DNA from 3 places in the Romboutsia lituseburensis genome. Region 3 is predicted to be linked to each of the others. Evidence: a T-box and tRNA genes for the amino acid it is inferred to sense, from the RefSeq annotation. Region 3 holds a T-box; the other regions hold tRNA genes.
What was found. A T-box is a leader RNA that pairs with one kind of tRNA and senses whether it is charged. The one in region 3 lies ahead of ileS (isoleucine--tRNA ligase), so its partner is inferred to be a tRNA-Ile.

Region 1 (9,041 bases), 710 kb from region 3:
CCCAAAGGGACTCGAACCCCTAACCTTCTGATTCGTAGTCAGACACTCTATCCAGTTGAGCTATGGGCGCACATTTTATGGAGGCGACACCCAGATTCGAACTGGGGATCAAGGAGTTGCAGTCCACTGCCTTACCACTTGGCTATGTCGCCTTATTTTAAATTATAATAAAATGGTGATCCATCCGCGACTCGAACGCGGGACACCCTGATTAAAAGTCAGGTGCTCTACCGACTGAGCTAATGGATCACTTTATGGGGTGGATAATGAGAGTCGAACTCACGACCTCCAGAGCCACAATCTGGCGCTCTAACCAACTGAGCTATACCCACCATATTTTATATTGGTCGAGGTGAAGGGACTCGAACCCCCGGCCCCCTGGTCCCAAACCAGGTGCGCTACCAAACTGCGCTACACCTCGAACTTTTAAATTAACGTGGTGGACCATCAGGGACTCGAACCCCAGACCTACCGGTTATGAGCCGGGCGCTCTAACCAACTGAGCTAATGGTCCACATTAATTTGGTAGCGGTAACAGGAGTCGAACCTGTGACCTTTCGGGTATGAACCGAACGCTCTAGCCAACTAAGCTATACCGCCACATTTTATTGGTGCCCAGAAATGGAATCGAACCATCGACACAGGGATTTTCAGTCCCTTGCTCTACCGACTGAGCTATCTGGGCATTTGGCGGAGAGGGTGGGATTCGAACCCACGGTGCCGTTAAGCATCACTGGTTTTCAAGACCAGCTCCTTAAACCACTCGGACACCTCTCCGTAATTGGTGATCCATCCGCGACTCGAACGCGGGACACCCTGATTAAAAGTCAGGTGCTCTACCGACTGAGCTAATGGATCATATTTGGCAGGGAATGCAGGACTCGAACCTACGCATGTAGCAGTCAAAGTGCTATGCCTTACCGACTTGGCGAATTCCCTATGTAAATGTGGTGAGCGCACAGGGATTCGAACCCCGGACACACGCCTTAGAAGGGCGTTGCTCTATCCAGCTGAGCTATGCACCCACATTGTTTTATAAAGTGGTGCGGATGAAGGGAGTCGAACCCCCACGCCGTAAAGCGCCAGATCCTAAGTCTGGTGCGTCTGCCAATTCCGCCACATCCGCATTCTTTATTTTTGGTGGAGGATGGTGGATTCGAACCACCGAAAGCACTGCTAACAGATTTACAGTCTGCCCCCTTTGGCCGCTCGGGAAATCCTCCGTGTATGGAGCTAGTGATAGGAATCGAACCTACAACCTGCTGATTACAAGTCAGCTGCTCTACCGTTGAGCCACACTAGCATATTGGCGGGAATAACAGGACTCGAACCTGTGACCCATTGATTAACAGTCAATTGCTCTACCAACTGAGCCATATTCCCGCGTATTTAATTAAGTTGGCGACCTGGAAGGGACTCGAACCCTCGACCTCCAGCGTGACAGGCTGGCATTCTAACCAGCTGAACTACCAGGCCGCATATATGGTGGGACTAACAGGGCTCGAACCTGTGACCCCCTGCTTGTAAGGCAGGTGCTCTCCCAGCTGAGCTATAGTCCCATAAATTTAATCTGGAGCGGGTGAAGGGGATCGAACCCTCACAGCCGGCTTGGAAGGCCGGAACTCTACCATTGAGCTACACCCGCATATTTAATTGGTGACCCATAGGGGAATCGAACCCCTGTTACCGCCGTGAAAGGGCGGTGTCTTGACCGCTTGACCAATGGGCCATATAATGGTTGCGGAGGCAGGACTCGAACCTGCGACCTTTGGGTTATGAGCCCAACGAGCTGCCAACTGCTCCACCCCGCGATGGTGTTAATGGTGCCGAAGACCGGAATCGAACCGGTACGAGAGGTAAGTCCCGCAGGATTTTAAGTCCTGTGCGTCTGCCAGTTCCGCCACTTCGGCATTTAATTTTAGTGGAGGCGACACCCAGATTCGAACTGGGGATCAAGGAGTTGCAGTCCACTGCCTTACCACTTGGCTATGTCGCCTTATTTTAATGGGGTGGATAATGAGAGTCGAACTCACGACCTCCAGAGCCACAATCTGGCGCTCTAACCAACTGAGCTATACCCACCATATTTTATATTGGTCGAGGTGAAGGGACTCGAACCCCCGGCCCCCTGGTCCCAAACCAGGTGCGCTACCAAACTGCGCTACACCTCGAACTTTTAAATTAACGTGGTGGACCATCAGGGACTCGAACCCCAGACCTACCGGTTATGAGCCGGGCGCTCTAACCAACTGAGCTAATGGTCCACATTAATTTGGTAGCGGTAACAGGAGTCGAACCTGTGACCTTTCGGGTATGAACCGAACGCTCTAGCCAACTAAGCTATACCGCCACATTTTATTGGTGCCCAGAAATGGAATCGAACCATCGACACAGGGATTTTCAGTCCCTTGCTCTACCGACTGAGCTATCTGGGCATTTGGCGGAGAGGGTGGGATTCGAACCCACGGTGCCGTTAAGCATCACTGGTTTTCAAGACCAGCTCCTTAAACCACTCGGACACCTCTCCGTAATTGGTGATCCATCCGCGACTCGAACGCGGGACACCCTGATTAAAAGTCAGGTGCTCTACCGACTGAGCTAATGGATCATATTTGGCAGGGAATGCAGGACTCGAACCTACGCATGTAGCAGTCAAAGTGCTATGCCTTACCGACTTGGCGAATTCCCTATGTAAATGTGGTGAGCGCACAGGGATTCGAACCCCGGACACACGCCTTAGAAGGGCGTTGCTCTATCCAGCTGAGCTATGCACCCACATTGTTTTGTTTTGGAGCGGGAAACGAGATTCGAACTCGCGACTTCAACCTTGGCAAGGTTGCGCTCTACCACTGAACTATTCCCGCATCAGTGATATAAAGTGGTGCGGATGAAGGGAGTCGAACCCCCACGCCGTAAAGCGCCAGATCCTAAGTCTGGTGCGTCTGCCAATTCCGCCACATCCGCATTCTTTATTTTTGGTGGAGGATGGTGGATTCGAACCACCGAAAGCACTGCTAACAGATTTACAGTCTGCCCCCTTTGGCCGCTCGGGAAATCCTCCGTGTATGGAGCTAGTGATAGGAATCGAACCTACAACCTGCTGATTACAAGTCAGCTGCTCTACCGTTGAGCCACACTAGCATATTGGCGGGAATAACAGGACTCGAACCTGTGACCCATTGATTAACAGTCAATTGCTCTACCAACTGAGCCATATTCCCGCGTATTTAATTAAGTTGGCGACCTGGAAGGGACTCGAACCCTCGACCTCCAGCGTGACAGGCTGGCATTCTAACCAGCTGAACTACCAGGCCGCATATATGGTGGGACTAACAGGGCTCGAACCTGTGACCCCCTGCTTGTAAGGCAGGTGCTCTCCCAGCTGAGCTATAGTCCCATAAATTTAATCTGGAGCGGGTGAAGGGGATCGAACCCTCACAGCCGGCTTGGAAGGCCGGAACTCTACCATTGAGCTACACCCGCATATTTAATTGGTGACCCATAGGGGAATCGAACCCCTGTTACCGCCGTGAAAGGGCGGTGTCTTGACCGCTTGACCAATGGGCCATATAATGGTTGCGGAGGCAGGACTCGAACCTGCGACCTTTGGGTTATGAGCCCAACGAGCTGCCAACTGCTCCACCCCGCGATGGTGTTAATGGTGCCGAAGACCGGAATCGAACCGGTACGAGAGGTAAGTCCCGCAGGATTTTAAGTCCTGTGCGTCTGCCAGTTCCGCCACTTCGGCACATCACGTGGCTACGTCTTACTCTCCCAGGGGGTCGCCCCCCAAGTACCATCAGCGCTAAAGAGCTTAACTTCTGTGTTCGGAATGGGAACAGGTGTATCCTCTTTGCTATAATAACCACATAATTTTGTTTTATTTTGTCATCCCTTAGGACAAGTATTATATTAACATTTTATAATTAAAATGTCAACTACTTTTTTTAAAGTTTTTTATTAATACTTTGAAAACTGTATATCATTTAGAGTGAATCATTTATTGGTCAAGTCCTCGACCTATTAGTATCGATAAGCTAAATACATTACTGCACTTACACCTTCGACCTATCAACCAGGTAGTCTTCCTGGGGTCTTACCCTTACGGTGGGAAATCTTATCTTGAAGTTGGCTTCGCGCTTAGATGCTTTCAGCGCTTATCCATTCCGTACATAGCTACCCAGCCATGCCCTTGGCAGAACAACTGGTACACCAGAGGTACGTCCATCCCGGTCCTCTCGTACTAAGGACAGGTCTCCTCAAATTTCCTACGCCTGCGACGGATAGGGACCGAACTGTCTCACGACGTTCTGAACCCAGCTCGCGTACCACTTTAATGGGCGAACAGCCCAACCCTTGGGACCTACTACAGCCCCAGGATGTGATGAGCCGACATCGAGGTGCCAAACCTCCCCGTCGATGTGGACTCTTGGGGGAGATAAGCCTGTTATCCCCAGGGTAGCTTTTATCCGTTGAGCGATGGCCCTTCCATGCGGTACCACCGGATCACTAAGTCCGACTTTCGTCCTTGCTCGACCTGTATGTCTTGCAATCAAGCTTCCTTTTGCCTTTGCACTCTTCGCACGATTTCCGACCGTGCTGAGGAAACCTTTGAGCGCCTCCGTTACTTTTTAGGAGGCGACCGCCCCAGTCAAACTGCCCACCTGACGGTGTCCCAAGACCTGATTCAAGGCCTATGGTTAGGATCCCAGTACTACAAGGGTGGTATCCCAAGGATGACTCCACACAAACTGGCGTTCATGCTTCATAGTCTCCCACCTATCCTGTACATGTAGTACCAAGACCCAACGTCAAGCTACAGTAAAGCTCCATGGGGTCTTTCCGTCCTGTCGCAGGTACCCGGCATCTTCACCGGGATTACAATTTCACCGAGTCTATTGTTGAGACAGTGCCCAAATCGTTACGCCTTTCGTGCGGGTCGGAACTTACCCGACAAGGAATTTCGCTACCTTAGGACCGTTATAGTTACGGCCGCCGTTTACTGGGGCTTAAGTTCACTGCTTCGGATTGCTCCTGACAGATCCCCTTAACCTTCCAGCACCGGGCAGGCGTCAGCTCCTATACATCGTCTTGCGACTTAGCAGAAACCTGTGTTTTTGGTAAACAGTCGCTTGGGCCTATTCTCTGCGGCCATCCAAAGGATGGCACCCCTTCTCCCTAAGTTACGGGGTCATTTTGCCGAGTTCCTTAACAATAGTTCTCTCGCTGGCCTTAGGATACTCTCCTCACCCACCTGTGTCGGTTTACGGTACGGGCGCCTTTAAACTCGATAGAGACTTTTCTCGACAGTGTGAAATCAGCTACTTCGCTACTAAATTTCGCTCCCCATCGTACCCCAGCATTATCTAGACGGATTTGCCTATCTAGACTGCCTCAGTACTTAGCCACACATAACCAACAGTGTGGTTAGCTTATCCTACTGTGTCATCCCATTTCTCAAACGCTTATTGGCGGTACAGGAATATCAACCTGTTGTCCATCACCTACGCCTTTCGGCCTCGGCTTAGGTCCCGACTAACCCAGGGCGGACGAACCTTCCCCTGGAAACCTTGGGTTTACGGCCCGTGGGATTCTCACCCACGTCTCGCTACTCATGCCAACATTCTCACTCGTATACTGTCCACATGTCCTTACGGTCATGCTTCAGCCTGCATACGAAGCTCCCCTACCCATCATAATGATGCCGTAGCTTCGGTAGTACGTTTTAGCCCCGGAAATTTTCGGCGCAGGATCACTCGACCAGTGAGCTATTACGCACTCTTTAAATGAGTGGCTGCTTCTAAGCCAACATCCTGGTTGTCTGTGCAATCCCACATCCTTTACCACTTAACGTACATTTAGGGACCTTAGCTGACGATCTGGGCTGTTGCCCTCTTGACTATGAATCTTATCACCCACAGTCTGACTCCCAAGTAAAAGAAAACGGCATTCGGAGTTTGATAGTCTTCGGTAAGTGCAATACCCCCTAGGACATTCAGTGCTCTACCTCCGTTTCTCTACGCTTGAGGCTAGCCCTAAAGCTATTTCGGGGAGAACCAGCTATCTCCGGGCTCGATTGGAATTTCACCGCTATCCACAAGTCATCCCCGAGCTTTTCAACGCTCGTGGGTTCGGTCCTCCACGAAATTTTACTTTCGCTTCAACCTGCTCATGGATAGGTCGCCCGGTTTCGGGTCTACGTCAAGTAACTTAGGTCGCCCATTTAAGACTCGCTTTCGCTACGGCTCCACACCTGAAGTGCTTAACCTTGCTACTTAACGTAACTCGTTGGCCCGTTCTACAAAAAGTACGCGGTCACACAAGAAATGTGCTCCCACAGCTTGTAAGTGCAGGGTTTCAGGTTCTATTTCACTCCCCTCCCGGGGTTCTTTTCACCTTTCCCTCACGGTACTATGCGCTATCGGTCACTAGGTAGTATTTAGGCTTGGAGGATGGTCCCTCCTGCTTCCCACAGGGTTTCACGTGTCCCGTGGTACTCTGGATCATGCTAGTAGCTTTCTCGTTTCAATTACAGGGCTATTACCTTCTATGGCGGAGCTTTCCAACTCTCTTCATTTACGATAGTGCATCCATGTTGCATGTCCGCAACCCCAATGAAGAAAACTTCATTGGTTTGGCCTTATCCGCGTTCGCTCGCCGCTACTTACGGAATCGAATTTCTTTCTTTTCCTCCAGGTACTTAGATGTTTCAGTTCCCCGGGTTCCCCTCATTAAGCTATGTATTCACTTAACAATACTTAGACATTACTCTAAGTGAGTTTCCTCATTCGGAAATCTTCGGATCAAAGTTTACGTGCAACTCCCCGAAGCTTATCGCAGCTTATCGCGTCCTTCATCGGCTCCTAGTGCCAAGGCATCCGCCCTGCACCCTTAATAACTTGACCAGTTATTAAAAGTTATCGCTACTGAACAAACTTCGTATTCACTCAGTTTATTCCAGTGCTTAAAGTTTGTAATTTTAAAGACTTTTCTTGTCGATGATATTTTTAGAAGTTATCTTCTTCATATATAAAATGATGTCATATCACTAAATGTTATACAGTTTTCAAAGTACTAAAGTACAATTAAGTACTAATTTTGAGGAATGAACCCTCAAAATTAAACAGTAGGTAATTCTCCTTAGAAAGGAGGTGATCCAGCCGCACCTTCCGATACGGCTACCTTGTTACGACTTCACCCCAGTTATTGGCTTCACCTTCGACGGACGCTTCCAAAAGGTTAGCTATCCGGCTTCGGGCGCCTCCAACTCCCGTGGTGTGACGGGCGGTGTGTACAAGACCCGGGAACGCATTCACCGCAGCATTCTGATCTGCGATTACTAGTAACTCCAGCTTCATGTAGGCGAGTTTCAGCCTACAATCCGAACTGAGAATGGCTTTAAGGGATTAGCTCCGCCTCACGACTTGGCCGCCCTCTGTACCACCCATTGTAGCACGTGTGTAGCCCTAAGCATAAGGGGCATGATGATTTGACGTCATCCCCACCTTCCTCCAGGTTATCCCTGGCAGTCCCTCTAGAGTGCCCAACTTAATGCTGGCAACTAAAGGCAAGGGTTGCGCTCGTTGCGGGACTTAACCCAACATCTCACGACACGAGCTGACGACAACCATGCACCACCTGTCACTTCTGTCCCCGAAGGGAAATCTCCGATTAGGGAGAGGTCAAAAGGATGTCAAGCTTAGGTAAGGTTCTTCGCGTTGCTTCGAATTAAACCACATGCTCCGCTACTTGTGCGGGTCCCCGTCAATTCCTTTGAGTTTCACTCTTGCGAGCGTACTTCCCAGGCGGAGTACTTAATGCGTTAGCTGCGCCACCGAGGGGGGTAACCCCCGACAGCTAGTACTCATCGTTTACGGCGTGGACTACCAGGGTATCTAATCCTGTTTGCTCCCCACGCTTTCGTGCCTCAGTGTCAGTTACAGTCCAGAGAGCCGCCTTCGCAACTGGTATTCCTCCTAATATCTACGCATTTCACCGCTACACTAGGAATTCTACTCTCCTCTCCTGCACTCAAGTCTCTTAGTTTCAAAAGCTTACTACGGTTGAGCCGTAGCCTTTCACTTCTGACTTAAGAAACCACCTACGCACCCTTTACGCCCAGTAATTCCGGATAACGCTAGCCCCCTACGTATTACCGCGGCTGCTGGCACGTAGTTAGCCGGGGCTTCCTCCTCAAGTACCGTCATTATCTTCCTTGAGGACAGAGCTTTACGACCCGAAGGCCTTCATCGCTCACGCGGCGTTGCTGCATCAGGCTTTCGCCCATTGTGCAATATTCCCCACTGCTGCCTCCCGTAGGAGTTTGGACCGTGTCTCAGTTCCAATGTGGCCGATCACCCTCTCAGGTCGGCTACTGATCGTCGCCTTGGTAAGCCGTTACCTTACCAACTAGCTAATCAGACGCGGGTCCATCCTGTACCGCCGGAGCTTTGATACTTCTACCATGCGATAAAAGTATGTTATCCCGTATTAGCATACCTTTCGGTATGTTATCCGTGTGTACAGGGCAGGTTACCCACGCGTTACTCACCCGTCCGCCGCTCTCTTCCGAAGAAGATCGCTCGACTTGCATGTGTTAGGCACGCCGCCAGCGTTCATCCTGAGCCAGGATCAAACTCTCAAATAAAAGTTGTCCATTGCTCAGCTAATCATTATCTGAATATCTGGCTTGGTTGTTTGTGTTTAATTCTATAAAGAATTATGTTTGTTTCTATAAATTAACCTACTGTTTAATTTTCAAAGTTCATTTTCTAACAACTCCCTTAGTTTATCAAAGTTTCATAACTTTGTCAACTTTTTTTCTTAAGTTGTTTTCGTTTGTGTTTGTCCGTTTCTTAAGGACAAGTAATACTATATCACCTTAATAATATATCGTCAATACTTTTTTATAAGTTTTTTTATATATTTTTTCCAGATAAACATTATTTAAGTAATATGCTAGGTTCTAGCTTAGTCTATGTAATCTACTTATTTTTATTCATGTAAATTTTTTATAAAATTCAGATTAAAAATAATGAGAA
Region 2 (9,041 bases), 560 kb from region 3:
TGCGAAGAGTGCAAAGGCAAAAGGAAGCTTGATTGCAAGACATACAGGTCGAGCAAGGACGAAAGTCGGACTTAGTGATCCGGTGGTACCGCATGGAAGGGCCATCGCTCAACGGATAAAAGCTACCCTGGGGATAACAGGCTTATCTCCCCCAAGAGTCCACATCGACGGGGAGGTTTGGCACCTCGATGTCGGCTCATCACATCCTGGGGCTGTAGTAGGTCCCAAGGGTTGGGCTGTTCGCCCATTAAAGTGGTACGCGAGCTGGGTTCAGAACGTCGTGAGACAGTTCGGTCCCTATCCGTCGCAGGCGTAGGAAATTTGAGGAGACCTGTCCTTAGTACGAGAGGACCGGGATGGACGTACCTCTGGTGTACCAGTTGTTCTGCCAAGGGCATGGCTGGGTAGCTATGTACGGAATGGATAAGCGCTGAAAGCATCTAAGCGCGAAGCCAACTTCAAGATAAGATTTCCCACCGTAAGGGTAAGACCCCAGGAAGACTACCTGGTTGATAGGTCGAAGGTGTAAGTGCAGTAATGTATTTAGCTTATCGATACTAATAGGTCGAGGACTTGACCAATAAATGATTCAATCTAAATGATATACAGTTTTCAGAGTATTAACTCTAAAAAATAAAAAAATATATTGACAGAAAAAGAAAAAAATGTTAATATAATACTTGTCCGAAAGAGGACAAAAACACAATGTGGTTATTATAGCAAAGAGGATACACCTGTTCCCATTCCGAACACAGAAGTTAAGCTCTTTAGCGCTGATAGTACTTGGGGGGCGACCCCTTGGGAGAGTAAGACGTAGCCGCGTTGAGGCCCATTGGTCAAGCGGTCAAGACACCGCCCTTTCACGGCGGTAACAGGGGTTCGATTCCCCTATGGGTCACCAATATCCCGGGACTATAGCTCAGCTGGGAGAGCACCTGCCTTACAAGCAGGGGGTCACAGGTTCGAGCCCTGTTAGTCCCACCAATACGCGGCCTGGTAGTTCAGCTGGTTAGAATGCCAGCCTGTCACGCTGGAGGTCGAGGGTTCGAGTCCCTTCCAGGTCGCCAATTAAATTAATACGCGGGAATATGGCTCAGTTGGTAGAGCAATTGACTGTTAATCAATGGGTCACAGGTTCGAGTCCTGTTATTCCCGCCAATATGCTAGTGTGGCTCAACGGTAGAGCAGCTGACTTGTAATCAGCAGGTTGTAGGTTCGATTCCTATCACTAGCTCCAAATGTGGAGGATTTCCCGAGCGGCCAAAGGGGGCAGACTGTAAATCTGTTAGCATTGCTTTCGGTGGTTCGAATCCACCATCCTCCACCAAAAATAAAGAATGCGGATGTGGCGGAATTGGCAGACGCACCAGACTTAGGATCTGGCGCTTTACGGCGTGGGGGTTCGACTCCCTTCATCCGCACCACTTTATAAAACAATGTGGGTGCATAGCTCAGCTGGATAGAGCAACGCCCTTCTAAGGCGTGTGTCCGGGGTTCGAATCCCTGTGCGCTCACCACATTTACATAGGGAATTCGCCAAGTCGGTAAGGCATAGCACTTTGACTGCTACATGCGTAGGTTCGAGTCCTGCATTCCCTGCCAAATATGATCCATTAGCTCAGTCGGTAGAGCACCTGACTTTTAATCAGGGTGTCCCGCGTTCGAGTCGCGGATGGATCACCAATTACGGAGAGGTGTCCGAGTGGTTTAAGGAGCTGGTCTTGAAAACCAGTGATGCTTAACGGCACCGTGGGTTCGAATCCCACCCTCTCCGCCATTACTTAAATATTCGGAGAAGTACTCAAGTGGCTCAAGAGGATCCCCTGCTAAGGGATTAGGCTGGGTAAACCGGTGCGAGGGTTCGAATCCCTCCTTCTCCGCCAGTTAAAGTGTCGAGGTGTAGCGCAGTTTGGTAGCGCACCTGGTTTGGGACCAGGGGGCCGGGGGTTCGAGTCCCTTCACCTCGACCAAGAGATGGACCATTAGCTCAGTTGGTTAGAGCGCCCGGCTCATAACCGGTAGGTCTGGGGTTCGAGTCCCTGATGGTCCACCAAAAATTTTATAGGGGTGTAGCTCAGTTGGTAGAGCGTCGGTCTCCAAAACCGTGCGCCGGGGGTTCGAGTCCCTCCACCCCTGCCACTTTTTTATAAAATTCAAATTAGAAGAAATAATTATTTCGAGGTGTAGCGCAGTTTGGTAGCGCACCTGGTTTGGGACCAGGGGGCCGGGGGTTCGAGTCCCTTCACCTCGACCAAGTAATTAGGGCCTATAGCTCAGGTGGTTAGAGCGCACGCCTGATAAGCGTGAGGTCGCTGGTTCGAGTCCAGCTAGGCCCACCAAAAGTATTTGCCCAGATAGCTCAGTCGGTAGAGCAAGGGACTGAAAATCCCTGTGTCGATGGTTCGATTCCATTTCTGGGCACCATTTATGTGGCGGTATAGCTTAGTTGGCTAGAGCGTTCGGTTCATACCCGAAAGGTCACAGGTTCGACTCCTGTTACCGCTACCATATAAGAACTTTGAAAATTAAACAGTAGGTTAATTTATAGAAACAAACATAATTCTTTATAGAATTAAACACAAACAACCAAGCCAGATATTCAGATAATGATTAGCTGAGCAATGGACAACTTTTATTTGAGAGTTTGATCCTGGCTCAGGATGAACGCTGGCGGCGTGCCTAACACATGCAAGTCGAGCGATCTTCTTCGGAAGAGAGCGGCGGACGGGTGAGTAACGCGTGGGTAACCTGCCCTGTACACACGGATAACATACCGAAAGGTATGCTAATACGGGATAACATACTTTTATCGCATGGTAGAAGTATCAAAGCTCCGGCGGTACAGGATGGACCCGCGTCTGATTAGCTAGTTGGTAAGGTAACGGCTTACCAAGGCGACGATCAGTAGCCGACCTGAGAGGGTGATCGGCCACATTGGAACTGAGACACGGTCCAAACTCCTACGGGAGGCAGCAGTGGGGAATATTGCACAATGGGCGAAAGCCTGATGCAGCAACGCCGCGTGAGCGATGAAGGCCTTCGGGTCGTAAAGCTCTGTCCTCAAGGAAGATAATGACGGTACTTGAGGAGGAAGCCCCGGCTAACTACGTGCCAGCAGCCGCGGTAATACGTAGGGGGCTAGCGTTATCCGGAATTACTGGGCGTAAAGGGTGCGTAGGTGGTTTCTTAAGTCAGAAGTGAAAGGCTACGGCTCAACCGTAGTAAGCTTTTGAAACTAAGAGACTTGAGTGCAGGAGAGGAGAGTAGAATTCCTAGTGTAGCGGTGAAATGCGTAGATATTAGGAGGAATACCAGTTGCGAAGGCGGCTCTCTGGACTGTAACTGACACTGAGGCACGAAAGCGTGGGGAGCAAACAGGATTAGATACCCTGGTAGTCCACGCCGTAAACGATGAGTACTAGCTGTCGGGGGTTACCCCCCTCGGTGGCGCAGCTAACGCATTAAGTACTCCGCCTGGGAAGTACGCTCGCAAGAGTGAAACTCAAAGGAATTGACGGGGACCCGCACAAGTAGCGGAGCATGTGGTTTAATTCGAAGCAACGCGAAGAACCTTACCTAAGCTTGACATCCTTTTGACCTCTCCCTAATCGGAGATTTCCCTTCGGGGACAGAAGTGACAGGTGGTGCATGGTTGTCGTCAGCTCGTGTCGTGAGATGTTGGGTTAAGTCCCGCAACGAGCGCAACCCTTGCCTTTAGTTGCCAGCATTAAGTTGGGCACTCTAGAGGGACTGCCAGGGATAACCTGGAGGAAGGTGGGGATGACGTCAAATCATCATGCCCCTTATGCTTAGGGCTACACACGTGCTACAATGGGTGGTACAGAGGGCGGCCAAGTCGTGAGGCGGAGCTAATCCCTTAAAGCCATTCTCAGTTCGGATTGTAGGCTGAAACTCGCCTACATGAAGCTGGAGTTACTAGTAATCGCAGATCAGAATGCTGCGGTGAATGCGTTCCCGGGTCTTGTACACACCGCCCGTCACACCACGGGAGTTGGAGGCGCCCGAAGCCGGATAGCTAACCTTTTGGAAGCGTCCGTCGAAGGTGAAGCCAATAACTGGGGTGAAGTCGTAACAAGGTAGCCGTATCGGAAGGTGCGGCTGGATCACCTCCTTTCTAAGGAGAATTGCCTACTGTTTAATTTTGAGAGTTTTTATAAAAAAATAAAAATTCTTATTGACAAAAAATGACTTAGATAGTAAAATATCTACTGTCGAAAAATAGTATGGGGGTGTAGCTCAGCTGGGAGAGCACTTGCCTTGCACGCAAGGGGTCAGGAGTTCGATCCTCCTCATCTCCACCATTAGTACTTTAAGCAACGGAATAAGTTGAGCGTATGCGAAAATTATTCGTTGGCGATGTACTTTAGTACTTTGAAAACTGTATAACATTTAGTGATATGACATCATTTTATATATGAAGAAGATAACTTTTAAAAATATCATCGACAAGAAAAGTCTTTAAAATTACAAATTTTAATAACTGGTCAAGTTATTAAGGGTGCAGGGCGGATGCCTTGGCACTAGGAGCCGATGAAGGACGCGATAAGCTGCGATAAGCTTCGGGGAGTTGCACGTAAACTTTGATCCGAAGATTTCCGAATGAGGAAACTCACTTAGAGTAATGTCTAAGTATTGTTAAGTGAATACATAGCTTAATGAGGGGAACCCGGGGAACTGAAACATCTAAGTACCTGGAGGAAAAGAAAGAAATTCGATTCCGTAAGTAGCGGCGAGCGAACGCGGATAAGGCCAAACCAATGAAGTTTTCTTCGTTGGGGTTGCGGACATGCAACATGGATGCACTATCGTAAATGAAGAGAGTTGGAAAGCTCCGCCATAGAAGGTAATAGCCCTGTAATTGAAACGAGAAAGCTACTAGCATGATCCAGAGTACCACGGGACACGTGAAACCCTGTGGGAAGCAGGAGGGACCATCCTCCAAGCCTAAATACTACCTAGTGACCGATAGCGCATAGTACCGTGAGGGAAAGGTGAAAAGAACCCCGGGAGGGGAGTGAAATAGAACCTGAAACCCTGCACTTACAAGCTGTGGGAGCACATTTCTTGTGTGACCGCGTACTTTTTGTAGAACGGGCCAACGAGTTACGTTAAGTAGCAAGGTTAAGCACTTCAGGTGTGGAGCCGTAGCGAAAGCGAGTCTTAAATGGGCGACCTAAGTTACTTGACGTAGACCCGAAACCGGGCGACCTATCCATGAGCAGGTTGAAGCGAAAGTAAAATTTCGTGGAGGACCGAACCCACGAGCGTTGAAAAGCTCGGGGATGACTTGTGGATAGCGGTGAAATTCCAATCGAGCCCGGAGATAGCTGGTTCTCCCCGAAATAGCTTTAGGGCTAGCCTCAAGCGTAGAGAAACGGAGGTAGAGCACTGAATGTCCTAGGGGGTATTGCACTTACCGAAGACTATCAAACTCCGAATGCCGTTTTCTTTTACTTGGGAGTCAGACTGTGGGTGATAAGATTCATAGTCAAGAGGGCAACAGCCCAGATCGTCAGCTAAGGTCCCTAAATGTACGTTAAGTGGTAAAGGATGTGGGATTGCACAGACAACCAGGATGTTGGCTTAGAAGCAGCCACTCATTTAAAGAGTGCGTAATAGCTCACTGGTCGAGTGATCCTGCGCCGAAAATTTCCGGGGCTAAAACGTACTACCGAAGCTACGGCATCATTATGATGGGTAGGGGAGCTTCGTATGCAGGCTGAAGCATGACCGTAAGGACATGTGGACAGTATACGAGTGAGAATGTTGGCATGAGTAGCGAGACGTGGGTGAGAATCCCACGGGCCGTAAACCCAAGGTTTCCAGGGGAAGGTTCGTCCGCCCTGGGTTAGTCGGGACCTAAGCCGAGGCCGAAAGGCGTAGGTGATGGACAACAGGTTGATATTCCTGTACCGCCAATAAGCGTTTGAGAAATGGGATGACACAGTAGGATAAGCTAACCACACTGTTGGTTATGTGTGGCTAAGTACTGAGGCAGTCTAGATAGGCAAATCCGTCTAGATAATGCTGGGGTACGATGGGGAGCGAAATTTAGTAGCGAAGTAGCTGATTTCACACTGTCGAGAAAAGTCTCTATCGAGTTTAAAGGCGCCCGTACCGTAAACCGACACAGGTGGGTGAGGAGAGTATCCTAAGGCCAGCGAGAGAACTATTGTTAAGGAACTCGGCAAAATGACCCCGTAACTTAGGGAGAAGGGGTGCCATCCTTTGGATGGCCGCAGAGAATAGGCCCAAGCGACTGTTTACCAAAAACACAGGTTTCTGCTAAGTCGCAAGACGATGTATAGGAGCTGACGCCTGCCCGGTGCTGGAAGGTTAAGGGGATCTGTCAGGAGCAATCCGAAGCAGTGAACTTAAGCCCCAGTAAACGGCGGCCGTAACTATAACGGTCCTAAGGTAGCGAAATTCCTTGTCGGGTAAGTTCCGACCCGCACGAAAGGCGTAACGATTTGGGCACTGTCTCAACAATAGACTCGGTGAAATTGTAATCCCGGTGAAGATGCCGGGTACCTGCGACAGGACGGAAAGACCCCATGGAGCTTTACTGTAGCTTGACGTTGGGTCTTGGTACTACATGTACAGGATAGGTGGGAGACTATGAAGCATGAACGCCAGTTTGTGTGGAGTCATCCTTGGGATACCACCCTTGTAGTACTGGGATCCTAACCATAGGCCTTGAATCAGGTCTTGGGACACCGTCAGGTGGGCAGTTTGACTGGGGCGGTCGCCTCCTAAAAAGTAACGGAGGCGCTCAAAGGTTTCCTCAGCACGGTCGGAAATCGTGCGAAGAGTGCAAAGGCAAAAGGAAGCTTGATTGCAAGACATACAGGTCGAGCAAGGACGAAAGTCGGACTTAGTGATCCGGTGGTACCGCATGGAAGGGCCATCGCTCAACGGATAAAAGCTACCCTGGGGATAACAGGCTTATCTCCCCCAAGAGTCCACATCGACGGGGAGGTTTGGCACCTCGATGTCGGCTCATCACATCCTGGGGCTGTAGTAGGTCCCAAGGGTTGGGCTGTTCGCCCATTAAAGTGGTACGCGAGCTGGGTTCAGAACGTCGTGAGACAGTTCGGTCCCTATCCGTCGCAGGCGTAGGAAATTTGAGGAGACCTGTCCTTAGTACGAGAGGACCGGGATGGACGTACCTCTGGTGTACCAGTTGTTCTGCCAAGGGCATGGCTGGGTAGCTATGTACGGAATGGATAAGCGCTGAAAGCATCTAAGCGCGAAGCCAACTTCAAGATAAGATTTCCCACCGTAAGGGTAAGACCCCAGGAAGACTACCTGGTTGATAGGTCGAAGGTGTAAGTGCAGTAATGTATTTAGCTTATCGATACTAATAGGTCGAGGACTTGACCAACAAAATGATTCATTCTAAATGATATACAGTTTTCAAAGTATTAATAAAAAACTTTGAAAAAAGCATTGACATTTTAAATTGAAAATGTTAATATAATACTTGTCCTAAGGGACAACAACTTAAAATTATGTGGTTATTATAGCAAAGAGGATACACCTGTTCCCATTCCGAACACAGAAGTTAAGCTCTTTAGCGCTGATGGTACTTGGGGGGCGACCCCCTGGGAGAGTAAGACGTAGCCACGTAATGTGCCGAAGTGGCGGAACTGGCAGACGCACAGGACTTAAAATCCTGCGGGACTTACCTCTCGTACCGGTTCGATTCCGGTCTTCGGCACCATTAACACCATCGCGGGGTGGAGCAGTTGGCAGCTCGTTGGGCTCATAACCCAAAGGTCGCAGGTTCGAGTCCTGCCTCCGCAACCATTTATGGCCCATTGGTCAAGCGGTCAAGACACCGCCCTTTCACGGCGGTAACAGGGGTTCGATTCCCCTATGGGTCACCAATTAAATATGCGGGTGTAGCTCAATGGTAGAGTTCCGGCCTTCCAAGCCGGCTGTGAGGGTTCGATCCCCTTCACCCGCTCCAGATTAAATTTATGGGACTATAGCTCAGCTGGGAGAGCACCTGCCTTACAAGCAGGGGGTCACAGGTTCGAGCCCTGTTAGTCCCACCATATATGCGGCCTGGTAGTTCAGCTGGTTAGAATGCCAGCCTGTCACGCTGGAGGTCGAGGGTTCGAGTCCCTTCCAGGTCGCCAACTTAATTAAATATGCGGGAATATGGCTCAGTTGGTAGAGCAATTGACTGTTAATCAATGGGTCACAGGTTCGAGTCCTGTTATTCCCGCCATTGTATCTGCGGGAATAGTTCAGTGGTAGAGCGCAACCTTGCCAAGGTTGAAGTCGCGAGTTCGAATCTCGTTTCCCGCTCCATAATAAAATATGGGTGCATAGCTCAGCTGGATAGAGCAACGCCCTTCTAAGGCGTGTGTCCGGGGTTCGAATCCCTGTGCGCTCACCAATAAAGAAAGTTTCACTTTAGTGAAACTTTTTTTTTATAGATATAAATAACATTAACTCTATAGACTAAACTATTAACTAATTGTAAATAATTTGTATATAGTTAGATTTATATAGTATAATACATAGTGTAAAAGATTAAAATGTTTATTTAGGAAGTTTTCAAACAGGAGGATAAAACTGTGTTGGATATAAATTCTTTTTTCAGTGGTTTTGTGGATATAATTTCAAGAATAACTATAAATGATGTAGTTGATATATCCATAGTAGCATATATTTTTTATAAAATATTTATGTTTATAAAAGATACGAGAGCAGAACAAGTTTTAAAGGGGATATTATTCTTGTTAGTAGCAACTCAATTAAGCGAAACATTTAAATTACATACTCTTTATTGGATATTAGTTAAGAGTTTAGAAATTGGTGTTTTAGCAGCTGTAATAATATTTCAACCAGAACTTAGAGCAGGTCTAGAGCATATAGGGAGAGCCAAATTTAATTTTTTTGGGAAAAATGGACCGAGTGTTTCAGAAGATTCACTTAATAATACAATAGAAGAGATAGTAGAAGCATTATATTCTTTATCAAGACAGAAGATTGGTGCACTTATTATA
Region 3 (9,041 bases):
TCAAATGAGGCTGGTCAAGGAACAGGACCTCAAGCGGCAGCAGCAGCTGAAGTAACACATCCAGCTAAGCAAGGTTTAGTTCAAGCATTTTCAGTATATGTAGATACATTATTTGTATGTTCAGCAACAGGATTTATGATATTAATGACAGGAAGCTACAATGTAATAGGTGAAGGTGGAGCTATGATAGTAGAAAATCTTCCGGGAGCAGAGATAGGACCTATATATACTCAAACTGCTGTAAGTAGCTTGATTCCAGGATTTGGGGAAGCTTTTGTAGCAATAGCATTATTCTTCTTTGCATTTACAACGTTAATGGCATATTATTATATAGCTGAAGTTAACGTAACATATATATGTAAGAAAATAACAGGCGGAAGTAGCAGTAAATTAGGAATAAATTTATTAAGAATTGTGTTACTAGGAGCAGTAGCATTTGGTTGTGTAAAAACAGCAGCACTAGCATGGACATTAGGGGATATAGGAGTTGGAAGTATGGCATGGCTTAATATAGTAGCTATACTTGGCTTATCAAATATAGCTATGAAGTGCTTTAAAGATTATGAAAGTCAATTAAAATCTGGAGTACCTAGAGAGGAGATATATTTTGATCCTAAGAAATTAGGAATAGAAAATGCTGATTTCTGGGTGGAAAGAAATAAACAAAGAGTAAAAAATATTAAATAAATCAAAAGGGCTTTTTAGTGTATTTTTATACTAAAGGGCCTTTTGATATTTATGTATAATATGTTTTTATAAATTTTACAGGCAATTAATATACTTAACGAAAAAATAAATAAAAGATTAAGGTTTATTTAAATATATGATGCTAATTAATGAAATATTAACATATTTAACCATTGCTTAACACACTAAAAATATAGGAGATGAGTATAATTTATTAAGGAAATTAAATCCAGGAATCATAAAAATTATTTTGAGTTGGGATGAATTCCTAAAAATTATATAGGGGGATAGTTTATGGAATCTGTGATTAATGCGATTAATAGTGTGATTTGGAGTAATTGGTTGATAGGGCTTTGTTTAGGGGCAGGAGTTTATTTTTCTCTTAGAACTAGATTTTTACAAGTTAGACACATTAAAGAAATGGTAATCTTACTTGTGAAAGGCGAAAAATCAGCAGAAGGAATATCTTCATTTCAAGCTTTATGTACAGCATTAGCAGGTCGTATAGGAACTGGAAATATAGCTGGAGTTGCAACGGCTATAGCGATGGGAGGACCTGGAGCACTATTTTGGATGTGGGCAATAGCATTTTTGGGAGCAGGCTCAGCATTTGTTGAATCTACTCTGGCACAAATTTATAAAGAAGTAGACGATGGGCAATATAGAGGTGGTCCAGCTTATTATATAGAAAAATGTATGGGATTAAAATGGTACTCTATACTATTTGCAGTAGCGACAGTATTAGCAACAGGATTTTTCTTACCGGGTGTTCAAGCAAATTCAATAGTAGTAGGAGTGCAAAATGCTTTTGGAATGCAAACTTGGATAGCTGGAATATTTGTGGTAGCATTATTGGCACTTATAATATTTGGTGGTATAAAAAGAATTAGTTCAGCAGCAGAGTTAATAGTACCATTTATGGGAGCTGCATATATACTAATGGCTTTAGTAATAATATTTGTAAATATAGAGAAATTACCAGATGTATTATCATTAATATTTAAATCTGCGTTTGGATCAGAACAAGCATTTGCAGGAATAATAGGGTCAACAATAGCATGGGGAGTAAAACGTGGAGTTTATTCAAATGAGGCAGGTCAAGGAACAGGACCTCAAGCAGCTGCAGCTGCAGAAGTTAGTCATCCAGCTAAGCAAGGTTTTGTTCAAGCATTTTCAGTATATGTAGATACATTATTTGTATGTTCAGCAACAGGATTTATGATATTAATGACAGGAAGTTATAATGTATTGAATGCTAAAGGTCAAATGATAGTAGAAAATTTACCAGGAGTAGATTTTGGCCCTGCATTTACACAGATAGCAGTAGATAAATTAATACCAGGATTTGGAGCAGCTTTCGTAGCAATAGCATTATTCTTCTTTGCATTTACAACATTAATGGCTTATTACTATATAGCAGAGGTTAATTTAGCTTATTTATATAAAAAGATATTTAAAGGCAATGACAACTCGAAAAAATATGTAATGGTAGGTTTAAAAATAGTGTTATTATGTGCAACTTATTATGGATGCATAAAAACAGCAACATTGGCTTGGGCAATGGGGGATATAGGTGTAGGTATGATGGCATGGTTAAATATAATAGCTATATTGATAATAGCCAAACCTGCATTAGTAGCTCTCAAAGATTATGAAGAGCAAAAGAAAGCTAATATACCTAGAGAAAATATAAACTTTGATCCTATCAAACTAGGAATTGAAAATGCAGATTTTTGGGTAGAAAAATTAAAAAATAAATAATTGAAATTATAAAATAGGCTAATTTATTAAATTAGTCTATTTTCATGTTGAAAGCATTTACTTACATAATTAAAATTAGCTACTTATGTTACACATTAGCGTTAAATATGTATTTTAGTAGAAATTATAAAAAGTATGTAATCCTTTTGTAAATTACAATAAGAGGATATATGGTGGTTATTGGAGAAATAATTAAGTAAATTATTTGCATTGAAAGGAGAAAAATATTGAGAAAAATAAGACGCTCTAAGGTTTTAATACTAGGAGTATTTATATATTTAATATTTCAAATATCACTAGTATTTTTAAGTAAAAATACAAAAACACTAGCATTAGAAGTAGAGGAGTTTAAAGCCACTATGAAAACTAAGGGTATAATAGTTAGAGAAGAGTATTTAATAACTTCACAGGATAATGGGATTTTAGATTTAAAATTTAAAGATGGAGATAAAGTAAGGAAAAATGAAACAATAGCATATATAAAGAAAGATAAAAAAGTCGATAAAATAGATAAAAAAATAAATAAAGCTAATGAAGACATTAAAAATATTACAAAATCAGTAAGTGAGTCAAGTAATGAAATAGCTAAAGAAATAGAAGAAAATAAATTAAAAAATAAAAAAGAGGAGAAAAAAATTCTTCAAAGTGAAAAAGAAAAAAGTACATCTTATGTTAGTACAGAAGTGTCAGGAGTTATATCATATAAGTTTGATAATATGGAAAATAAATATACACTGGATGAATTGAAAAAAATAACTAGTAACGATATAGAAAAAGAAGAAAATAACTATACACAAGTAAAAGATAATTCGACAATAAAAAAAGGAGAACCTATAGCTAGAATTATAAATAATTATGAATCTTATATAGTAACATGCATATCAAAAGATGAATCAAAAAATTTTGTAAAAGGTGAAACTTTAAAAATAGTATTAAATAAAGAAGAAATAGATGCGAAAGTAGATCAAATAGAAAAAAATGGATCAAATGTTACTATTATATTTAAAATAACTAATCAAAATGTAGGAATTTACGATACAAGAGTAGAAGAATTTGATATAATATATAAACAAATAGAAGGTTTAAAAATACCTAAAAGTTCTGTAAAAGTTGTCAATGGAAAAAAAGGCGTATATGTAGTAAATGAACAAACTCAAGATATTGAATTTATAGAATTAGAAGGAATAGAACATGAAGATAAGGAGTTTGTATATCTAGATTATTATAAAAACAATATAGATGGATCCAAGACGGTTAATTTATACGATGAGATTATTTTAAGGCCAAATGCTATAAATAAAAATATTAAAATGAAGTAGGTGAAAAAATGAGTGACATAAAGGAAAACTTAAATTACATAAGAAATAATATAAAAAAATCAACAGAAAAATCGAATAGAAAAGAAAATGATGTTATGTTGTTAGCTGTGACTAAAACCGTAGATGTAGATGATGTACAAGAAGCCATAAACAATGGAGTAACAGATGTAGGTGAAAATAAACCACAAGAGCTTGCTAGGAAGTATGAAGTATTAGGTGATAAGGTTAATTGGCATTTAATAGGAAGTTTACAAACTAATAAAGTAAAGTATATAATAGACAAGGTCTACATGATACATTCATTAGATAGAGAAGTTTTATGTGAAGAAATTCAAAAAAGAGCCGAAAAAATAAATAGAACAATAAATTGTTTAGTTCAAGTAAATATATCAAAAGAAGAAAGTAAGCATGGATTAGAAGAAGGCAATGTTTTAGAATTTATTGAAAATGTATCTAACAAATACAAAAATATAAGAATAAGAGGTCTTATGACTATGGCACCTTTTACTGAAGATGAAGAAGCTGTAAGAAAAGTATTTAAGGGGCTTAAAGATTTATCTATAAGTATTGAACAAAAAAATATTCCGAATGTATCTATGGAATACTTATCTATGGGTATGAGTAATGATTATGAAATAGCCATAGAAGAAGGATCAACGATTGTAAGAGTAGGGACGTCAATATTTGGAGCAAGAAACTATAATAAATAGCAAACTAATGAATAAATATTAAGGAGGAAGTTAACAATGGGAGATGGATTATTTTCGAAATTCAAAAACTGGGTGGTTGATGAAGATGATGATTATGAGTACATGGAAGAAGAAGAAGAGATAGTTGTAGAAGAAGAAGAAATAGGTGAAGGAATTGGTAATGCAATAAAAAGTACAAATAATATTGTTAAATTACATACTACTACACAAATGAAAGTAGTAATAGTAGAGCCTAAAAAGTATGATGAAGTAACTACTATAGCGGATCATTTAAAAAGTAAGAGAGCTGTTATAGTTAACTTAGAAAACTTAAATGATGCTACAGCTAGAAAATCTATATTTGATTTTATGAATGGAGCAGTATATGTATTAGATGGAACAATACAAAAGGTATCTAAAGCAATATTTATATTAGCACCTAATAATGTAGACATAGATGCTAGTATAAAAAAAGAGCTTGAAAATAGTAAAACATTATTCCCTTGGCAAAATACAAAATAATAAAAAAATAAATAAAAAGTAGAGGGGTTTTTAGATGAGTACAAGTTTAATAGGGTATGCACTATATAAGCTATTTGATATATTGATATGGATCATAGTTATTAGAAGTTTTATGACTTGGATACCTAATTTAATGAATAGTGATATAGGAAGTAGTATATATAATTTTTTAAACAGTGTTACATATCCAATAGAAGCACCTATAAGAAATGTAATGTATAAATACAGTAGTGGACCAGTAGATTTTTCTCCTATGATAGCTATATTAGTTTTAATGCTATTAAAGAGGGTTGCGCTATTAATATTCTAGTAAGGCGATATAATGGAAAAATTAAAATTAACTAACCATATTAAAGATATAGATTTAAAAAATAAAATGTTTAAAATTATAGATAAAGCTAACAGCTGTCTAAAAAATTATGATGTGAAACAAACAGATTTTTTTAATCCTTATGAAATAAAAAATGCTATTTCCATACTTAATTCAAATAGCGACTTAAAATATGCAGTTGATGGTGGATATGATAATGCAGAAAGATGCGCTATATTTATATATCCATTTTATATGGAATATGAAGATATAAATCAAGGTTTAAGATTCCTACAAATAGAAGGTAATTTTAAATTTAGAAATGTATCTCATAAAGACTATTTAGGTGCTATATTAAGCTTAGGTATAAAAAGAGAAAAGGTTGGAGATATTATTATACATGATAATTTTTGTCAATTAATAGTTAGCGAAGATATTTGTGATTTTATATTAATTAATTTGAATAAAGTAGCTAGAAACAATGTAAAAGTTTTTGAAATAAATAAAAGCGACATAATCGAGAGTAGACCAAGCTATAAAGAATTATCTTTTACTGTATCTTCTCAGCGTATAGATTGTATAATTAGCGGTCTATACAATATATCTAGACAGGAAAGTATTAAATGTATAAATAGTGAAAGAGTTCAAGTTGATTATGAAAAAATAACAACTCCATCTAAAGAAATAAAAGATGAATCACTAATTTCTGTTAGAGGTAAAGGAAGATCTAAAATAGTAAAAATTGGTGAAATCACTAAAAAAGGAAGAATAAAAATTGAAGCTAAGTTAATAATATAGGAGGAAATATATGCTAACTCCAATAGAGATAGAAAACAAAGAGTTTAAAAAGGCAATAAGAGGATTCAAAGAAGAGGAAGTAGATGAATTTCTAGATATAGTTAAAGAAGACTTTGAAGTTTTATATAGAGAAAATGTAGAGCTTAAAGAAAAAGTAAGACTATATCAAGATCAAATAAATAAATATGAAAATATAGAGGAAACTTTAAAGGCGACTCTTATAAGAGCAGAAAGTGTTGCTGAAGATACTTGTAGTGCAGCTAATAAAAAAGCTAAAATAATGATTGAAGAAGCTGACTTAAAATCTAGACAAATAATAGAACAAGCAAATAACAGGGTCGTAGATATAAGAAAAGAATATGATGAAATGGTAAAAGAATTTAAAATATTTAGAAATAAATTCAAGTCATTATTAGAAGATGAAATAAGAAGTATAGACGAAATATTTTATAATGTAGATGATAATAATGGACGTGGTTTTGAAACAACAACACTGTTTGATTTAGAAAAAGGAACAGAAGTTGCTGTAACAATGGAACAACCTTAATTAAAAAAATATTGACTATTACAAAAACTTGTTATAAAATTTCATATTATATAACAAAATATAATTATATAAAAGCTATGATGGAGACAGTAAGCTTTAAATAATTTCACAGAGAGTTGGGTAAGCTGAGAACCAATAAATTTATAAAGTCGAAGATCACTCCTAAGCTGCAGGCTGAACGATTATAATCAATTAAGCTGAGCCGGTTAGTGCCGTTAAACTATACTATAGAGTGCTATAAAATATTTTATTAATAATATTTTATAGAATTAGGGTGGTAACGCGATTAATACTCGTCCCTTTTATTAGGGGGCGGGTTTTTTTATGTAAAAATAAACTCCACTATATTAACACCTGGGTATATACAAGGTTATAAATAAAATAAATTTAAAGAAAGGGTGATATTATGGCAAACTTTAAGCCATTAGTAGACAGTTCTGTAAAACAAGCAGAAGCAGAGGTTTCAAAATATTGGAATGATATCAATATGCTTGAAAAAACTTTAGAAAAAGGTAAAAATGATCCAAGTTTTGTATTCTATGAAGGACCACCAACAGCAAATGGAAATCCTGGAATACATCACGTTATAGCTAGAACATTAAAAGATTCAGTTTGTAGATACAAGACTATGAACGGATATCAAGTAAAGAGAAAAGCTGGATGGGATACTCATGGATTACCTGTAGAAATACAAGTAGAAAAAGAATTAGGATTATCTGATAAGCAACAAATAGAAGCTTATGGACTAGATAAATTTAATGCTAAATGTAGAGACTCTGTATTTTCTTTTGAAAAACAATGGAGAGAAATGACAGAAAGAATGGCATATGAAATAGACCTAGATAATCCATATATAACATTAGATAATAACTATATAGAATCTGTATGGTGGATATTAGATAAATTTAATAAAGAAGGGTATGTATATGAAGGGCATAAGATACTTCCATATTGCCCAAGATGTGGGACAGGACTTGCATCACATGAAGTTGCTCAAGGGTACAAAGAAGTTAAAAATAACACAGTAATAGCTAAGTTTAAAAGAGCTGATGCTAATGAATATTTCTTAGCTTGGACAACTACTCCATGGACATTACCTTCAAATGTTGCTTTAACAGTAGGACCAGAGGTTGACTATATAAAAGTTAAACAAAATGATGAAGTATATTATGTTGCAAAAGCTTTAGCTAATAAAGTATTAGGTGAAGATTATGAAGTATTAGAAGAAATGAAAGGTAAAGATTTAGAGCATATACAATATGAACAATTAATGCCTTTTGTTGAAACTGATGAAAAAGCATTCTTCGTAACTTGTGGTGATTATGTAACAACTGAAGATGGTACAGGTATAGTACATACTGCTCCAGCATTTGGTGAAGATGACTACAATTTAGGTAGAAAATACGGTTTACCAGTATTACAACCAGTAGATGAAAGCGGTAAGTTTACAACTACTCCATGGGAAGGAAAATTTGTCATGGAAGAAGGAGTAGACGTTGAAATAATAAAATGGTTACACGGAGAAAATAAATTATTCAGCAAAGAAAAGGTAGCTCATAACTATCCTCACTGTTGGAGATGCCAAACTCCACTTGTATACTATGCTAAGCCAAGCTGGTATATAGAAATGACAAAATTAAAAGATAAATTAATCGAAAATAATAATACAGTTGAATGGTATCCATCTTTCGTAGGAGAAGGAAGATTCGGTAACTGGTTAGAAAACTTAAATGACTGGGCAATATCTAGAAGTAGATATTGGGGAACTCCTTTAAATATATGGAAGTGTGAATGTGGACATAAAGACTCAGTTGGTTCAAGAGAAGAATTAGCTAAAAAGGCTATAGAGGATGTAAATCCAGAAACAGTAGAGTTACACAGACCATATGTTGATGATATACATTTAAAATGTGAGTGCTGTGGAAAGCCAATGACAAGAGTAACAGAAGTTATAGACTGTTGGTTTGACAGTGGATCAATGCCATTTGCACAACATCATTATCCATTTGAAAACAAGGAAAACTTTGAAGAATTATTCCCTGCTGACTTTATATGTGAAGGGATAGATCAAACAAGAGGATGGTTCTATTCGTTACTTGCAATATCTACATTTGTTATGGGGAAAGCTCCATACAAGAGAGTTTTAGTTAATGATCTTGTACTTGACAAAGAAGGTAAAAAGATGAGTAAGTCTAGAGGAAATACTGTAAATCCATTTGAATTATTTGATCAACACGGAGCAGATGCTTTAAGATGGTACTTATTATACGTATCTCCACCATGGACTCCAACAAGATTTGATGTTGATGGTTTAAAAGAAGTTCAAAGTAAGTTCTTAGGAACTATGAAAAATGTATATAACTTCTTCACATTATATGCAAATATGGATGAAGTAAATCCAACTGAAT

Region 1: it encodes a tRNA-Ile, which carries the amino acid that the T-box ahead of ileS (isoleucine--tRNA ligase) is inferred to sense. The anticodon was not compared.
Region 2: it encodes a tRNA-Ile, which carries the amino acid that the T-box ahead of ileS (isoleucine--tRNA ligase) is inferred to sense. The anticodon was not compared.

Annotation. Positions count from the first base shown of each region.
Region 1 is NZ_JANQBQ010000001.1:2,427,637-2,436,677, reverse strand. It holds tRNA gene NWE74_RS11995 (tRNA-Arg) at 1-70, opposite strand, end outside; tRNA gene NWE74_RS11990 (tRNA-Cys) at 79-152, opposite strand; tRNA gene NWE74_RS11985 (tRNA-Lys) at 174-249, opposite strand; tRNA gene NWE74_RS11980 (tRNA-His) at 256-332, opposite strand; tRNA gene NWE74_RS11975 (tRNA-Pro) at 345-421, opposite strand; tRNA gene NWE74_RS11970 (tRNA-Ile) at 438-514, opposite strand; tRNA gene NWE74_RS11965 (tRNA-Met) at 524-600, opposite strand; tRNA gene NWE74_RS11960 (tRNA-Phe) at 610-685, opposite strand; tRNA gene NWE74_RS11955 (tRNA-Ser) at 689-777, opposite strand; tRNA gene NWE74_RS11950 (tRNA-Lys) at 783-858, opposite strand; tRNA gene NWE74_RS11945 (tRNA-Gln) at 864-939, opposite strand; tRNA gene NWE74_RS11940 (tRNA-Arg) at 949-1,025, opposite strand; tRNA gene NWE74_RS11935 (tRNA-Leu) at 1,042-1,126, opposite strand; tRNA gene NWE74_RS11930 (tRNA-Tyr) at 1,139-1,223, opposite strand; tRNA gene NWE74_RS11925 (tRNA-Thr) at 1,229-1,303, opposite strand; tRNA gene NWE74_RS11920 (tRNA-Asn) at 1,308-1,383, opposite strand; tRNA gene NWE74_RS11915 (tRNA-Asp) at 1,400-1,476, opposite strand; tRNA gene NWE74_RS11910 (tRNA-Val) at 1,484-1,559, opposite strand; tRNA gene NWE74_RS11905 (tRNA-Gly) at 1,572-1,645, opposite strand; tRNA gene NWE74_RS11900 (tRNA-Glu) at 1,655-1,729, opposite strand; tRNA gene NWE74_RS11895 (tRNA-Met) at 1,736-1,811, opposite strand; tRNA gene NWE74_RS11890 (tRNA-Leu) at 1,822-1,910, opposite strand; tRNA gene NWE74_RS11885 (tRNA-Cys) at 1,923-1,996, opposite strand; tRNA gene NWE74_RS11880 (tRNA-His) at 2,006-2,082, opposite strand; tRNA gene NWE74_RS11875 (tRNA-Pro) at 2,095-2,171, opposite strand; tRNA gene NWE74_RS11870 (tRNA-Ile) at 2,188-2,264, opposite strand; tRNA gene NWE74_RS11865 (tRNA-Met) at 2,274-2,350, opposite strand; tRNA gene NWE74_RS11860 (tRNA-Phe) at 2,360-2,435, opposite strand; tRNA gene NWE74_RS11855 (tRNA-Ser) at 2,439-2,527, opposite strand; tRNA gene NWE74_RS11850 (tRNA-Lys) at 2,533-2,608, opposite strand; tRNA gene NWE74_RS11845 (tRNA-Gln) at 2,614-2,689, opposite strand; tRNA gene NWE74_RS11840 (tRNA-Arg) at 2,699-2,775, opposite strand; tRNA gene NWE74_RS11835 (tRNA-Gly) at 2,790-2,864, opposite strand; tRNA gene NWE74_RS11830 (tRNA-Leu) at 2,880-2,964, opposite strand; tRNA gene NWE74_RS11825 (tRNA-Tyr) at 2,977-3,061, opposite strand; tRNA gene NWE74_RS11820 (tRNA-Thr) at 3,067-3,141, opposite strand; tRNA gene NWE74_RS11815 (tRNA-Asn) at 3,146-3,221, opposite strand; tRNA gene NWE74_RS11810 (tRNA-Asp) at 3,238-3,314, opposite strand; tRNA gene NWE74_RS11805 (tRNA-Val) at 3,322-3,397, opposite strand; tRNA gene NWE74_RS11800 (tRNA-Gly) at 3,410-3,483, opposite strand; tRNA gene NWE74_RS11795 (tRNA-Glu) at 3,493-3,567, opposite strand; tRNA gene NWE74_RS11790 (tRNA-Met) at 3,574-3,649, opposite strand; tRNA gene NWE74_RS11785 (tRNA-Leu) at 3,660-3,748, opposite strand; rRNA gene rrf (5S ribosomal RNA) at 3,754-3,870, opposite strand; rRNA gene NWE74_RS11775 (23S ribosomal RNA) at 4,004-6,905, opposite strand; rRNA gene NWE74_RS11770 (16S ribosomal RNA) at 7,145-8,647, opposite strand.
Region 2 is NZ_JANQBQ010000001.1:2,275,831-2,284,871, reverse strand. It holds rRNA gene NWE74_RS11045 (23S ribosomal RNA) at 1-581, shown strand, start outside; rRNA gene rrf (5S ribosomal RNA) at 707-823, shown strand; tRNA gene NWE74_RS11035 (tRNA-Glu) at 827-901, shown strand; tRNA gene NWE74_RS11030 (tRNA-Val) at 909-984, shown strand; tRNA gene NWE74_RS11025 (tRNA-Asp) at 991-1,067, shown strand; tRNA gene NWE74_RS11020 (tRNA-Asn) at 1,083-1,158, shown strand; tRNA gene NWE74_RS11015 (tRNA-Thr) at 1,163-1,237, shown strand; tRNA gene NWE74_RS11010 (tRNA-Tyr) at 1,243-1,327, shown strand; tRNA gene NWE74_RS11005 (tRNA-Leu) at 1,340-1,424, shown strand; tRNA gene NWE74_RS11000 (tRNA-Arg) at 1,441-1,517, shown strand; tRNA gene NWE74_RS10995 (tRNA-Gln) at 1,527-1,602, shown strand; tRNA gene NWE74_RS10990 (tRNA-Lys) at 1,608-1,683, shown strand; tRNA gene NWE74_RS10985 (tRNA-Ser) at 1,689-1,777, shown strand; tRNA gene NWE74_RS10980 (tRNA-Ser) at 1,792-1,883, shown strand; tRNA gene NWE74_RS10975 (tRNA-Pro) at 1,894-1,970, shown strand; tRNA gene NWE74_RS10970 (tRNA-Ile) at 1,977-2,053, shown strand; tRNA gene NWE74_RS10965 (tRNA-Trp) at 2,064-2,139, shown strand; tRNA gene NWE74_RS10960 (tRNA-Pro) at 2,178-2,254, shown strand; tRNA gene NWE74_RS10955 (tRNA-Ile) at 2,263-2,339, shown strand; tRNA gene NWE74_RS10950 (tRNA-Phe) at 2,349-2,424, shown strand; tRNA gene NWE74_RS10945 (tRNA-Met) at 2,432-2,508, shown strand; rRNA gene NWE74_RS10940 (16S ribosomal RNA) at 2,633-4,135, shown strand; tRNA gene NWE74_RS10935 (tRNA-Ala) at 4,247-4,322, shown strand; rRNA gene NWE74_RS10930 (23S ribosomal RNA) at 4,504-7,405, shown strand; rRNA gene rrf (5S ribosomal RNA) at 7,534-7,650, shown strand; tRNA gene NWE74_RS10920 (tRNA-Leu) at 7,656-7,744, shown strand; tRNA gene NWE74_RS10915 (tRNA-Met) at 7,755-7,830, shown strand; tRNA gene NWE74_RS10910 (tRNA-Glu) at 7,836-7,910, shown strand; tRNA gene NWE74_RS10905 (tRNA-Gly) at 7,920-7,993, shown strand; tRNA gene NWE74_RS10900 (tRNA-Val) at 8,006-8,081, shown strand; tRNA gene NWE74_RS10895 (tRNA-Asp) at 8,089-8,165, shown strand; tRNA gene NWE74_RS10890 (tRNA-Asn) at 8,182-8,257, shown strand; tRNA gene NWE74_RS10885 (tRNA-Gly) at 8,266-8,340, shown strand; tRNA gene NWE74_RS10880 (tRNA-Arg) at 8,352-8,428, shown strand; gene cdaA (diadenylate cyclase CdaA) at 8,610-9,041, shown strand, end outside.
Region 3 is NZ_JANQBQ010000001.1:1,718,338-1,727,378, reverse strand. It holds gene NWE74_RS08415 (alanine/glycine:cation symporter family protein) at 1-687, shown strand, start outside; gene NWE74_RS08410 (alanine/glycine:cation symporter family protein) at 982-2,448, shown strand; gene NWE74_RS08405 (HlyD family efflux transporter periplasmic adaptor subunit) at 2,649-3,767, shown strand; gene NWE74_RS08400 (YggS family pyridoxal phosphate-dependent enzyme) at 3,776-4,477, shown strand; gene NWE74_RS08395 (cell division protein SepF) at 4,514-4,978, shown strand; gene NWE74_RS08390 (YggT family protein) at 5,013-5,288, shown strand; gene NWE74_RS08385 (RNA-binding protein) at 5,301-6,086, shown strand; gene NWE74_RS08380 (DivIVA domain-containing protein) at 6,097-6,633, shown strand; T-box leader at 6,702-6,937, shown strand; gene ileS (isoleucine--tRNA ligase) at 7,040-9,041, shown strand, end outside.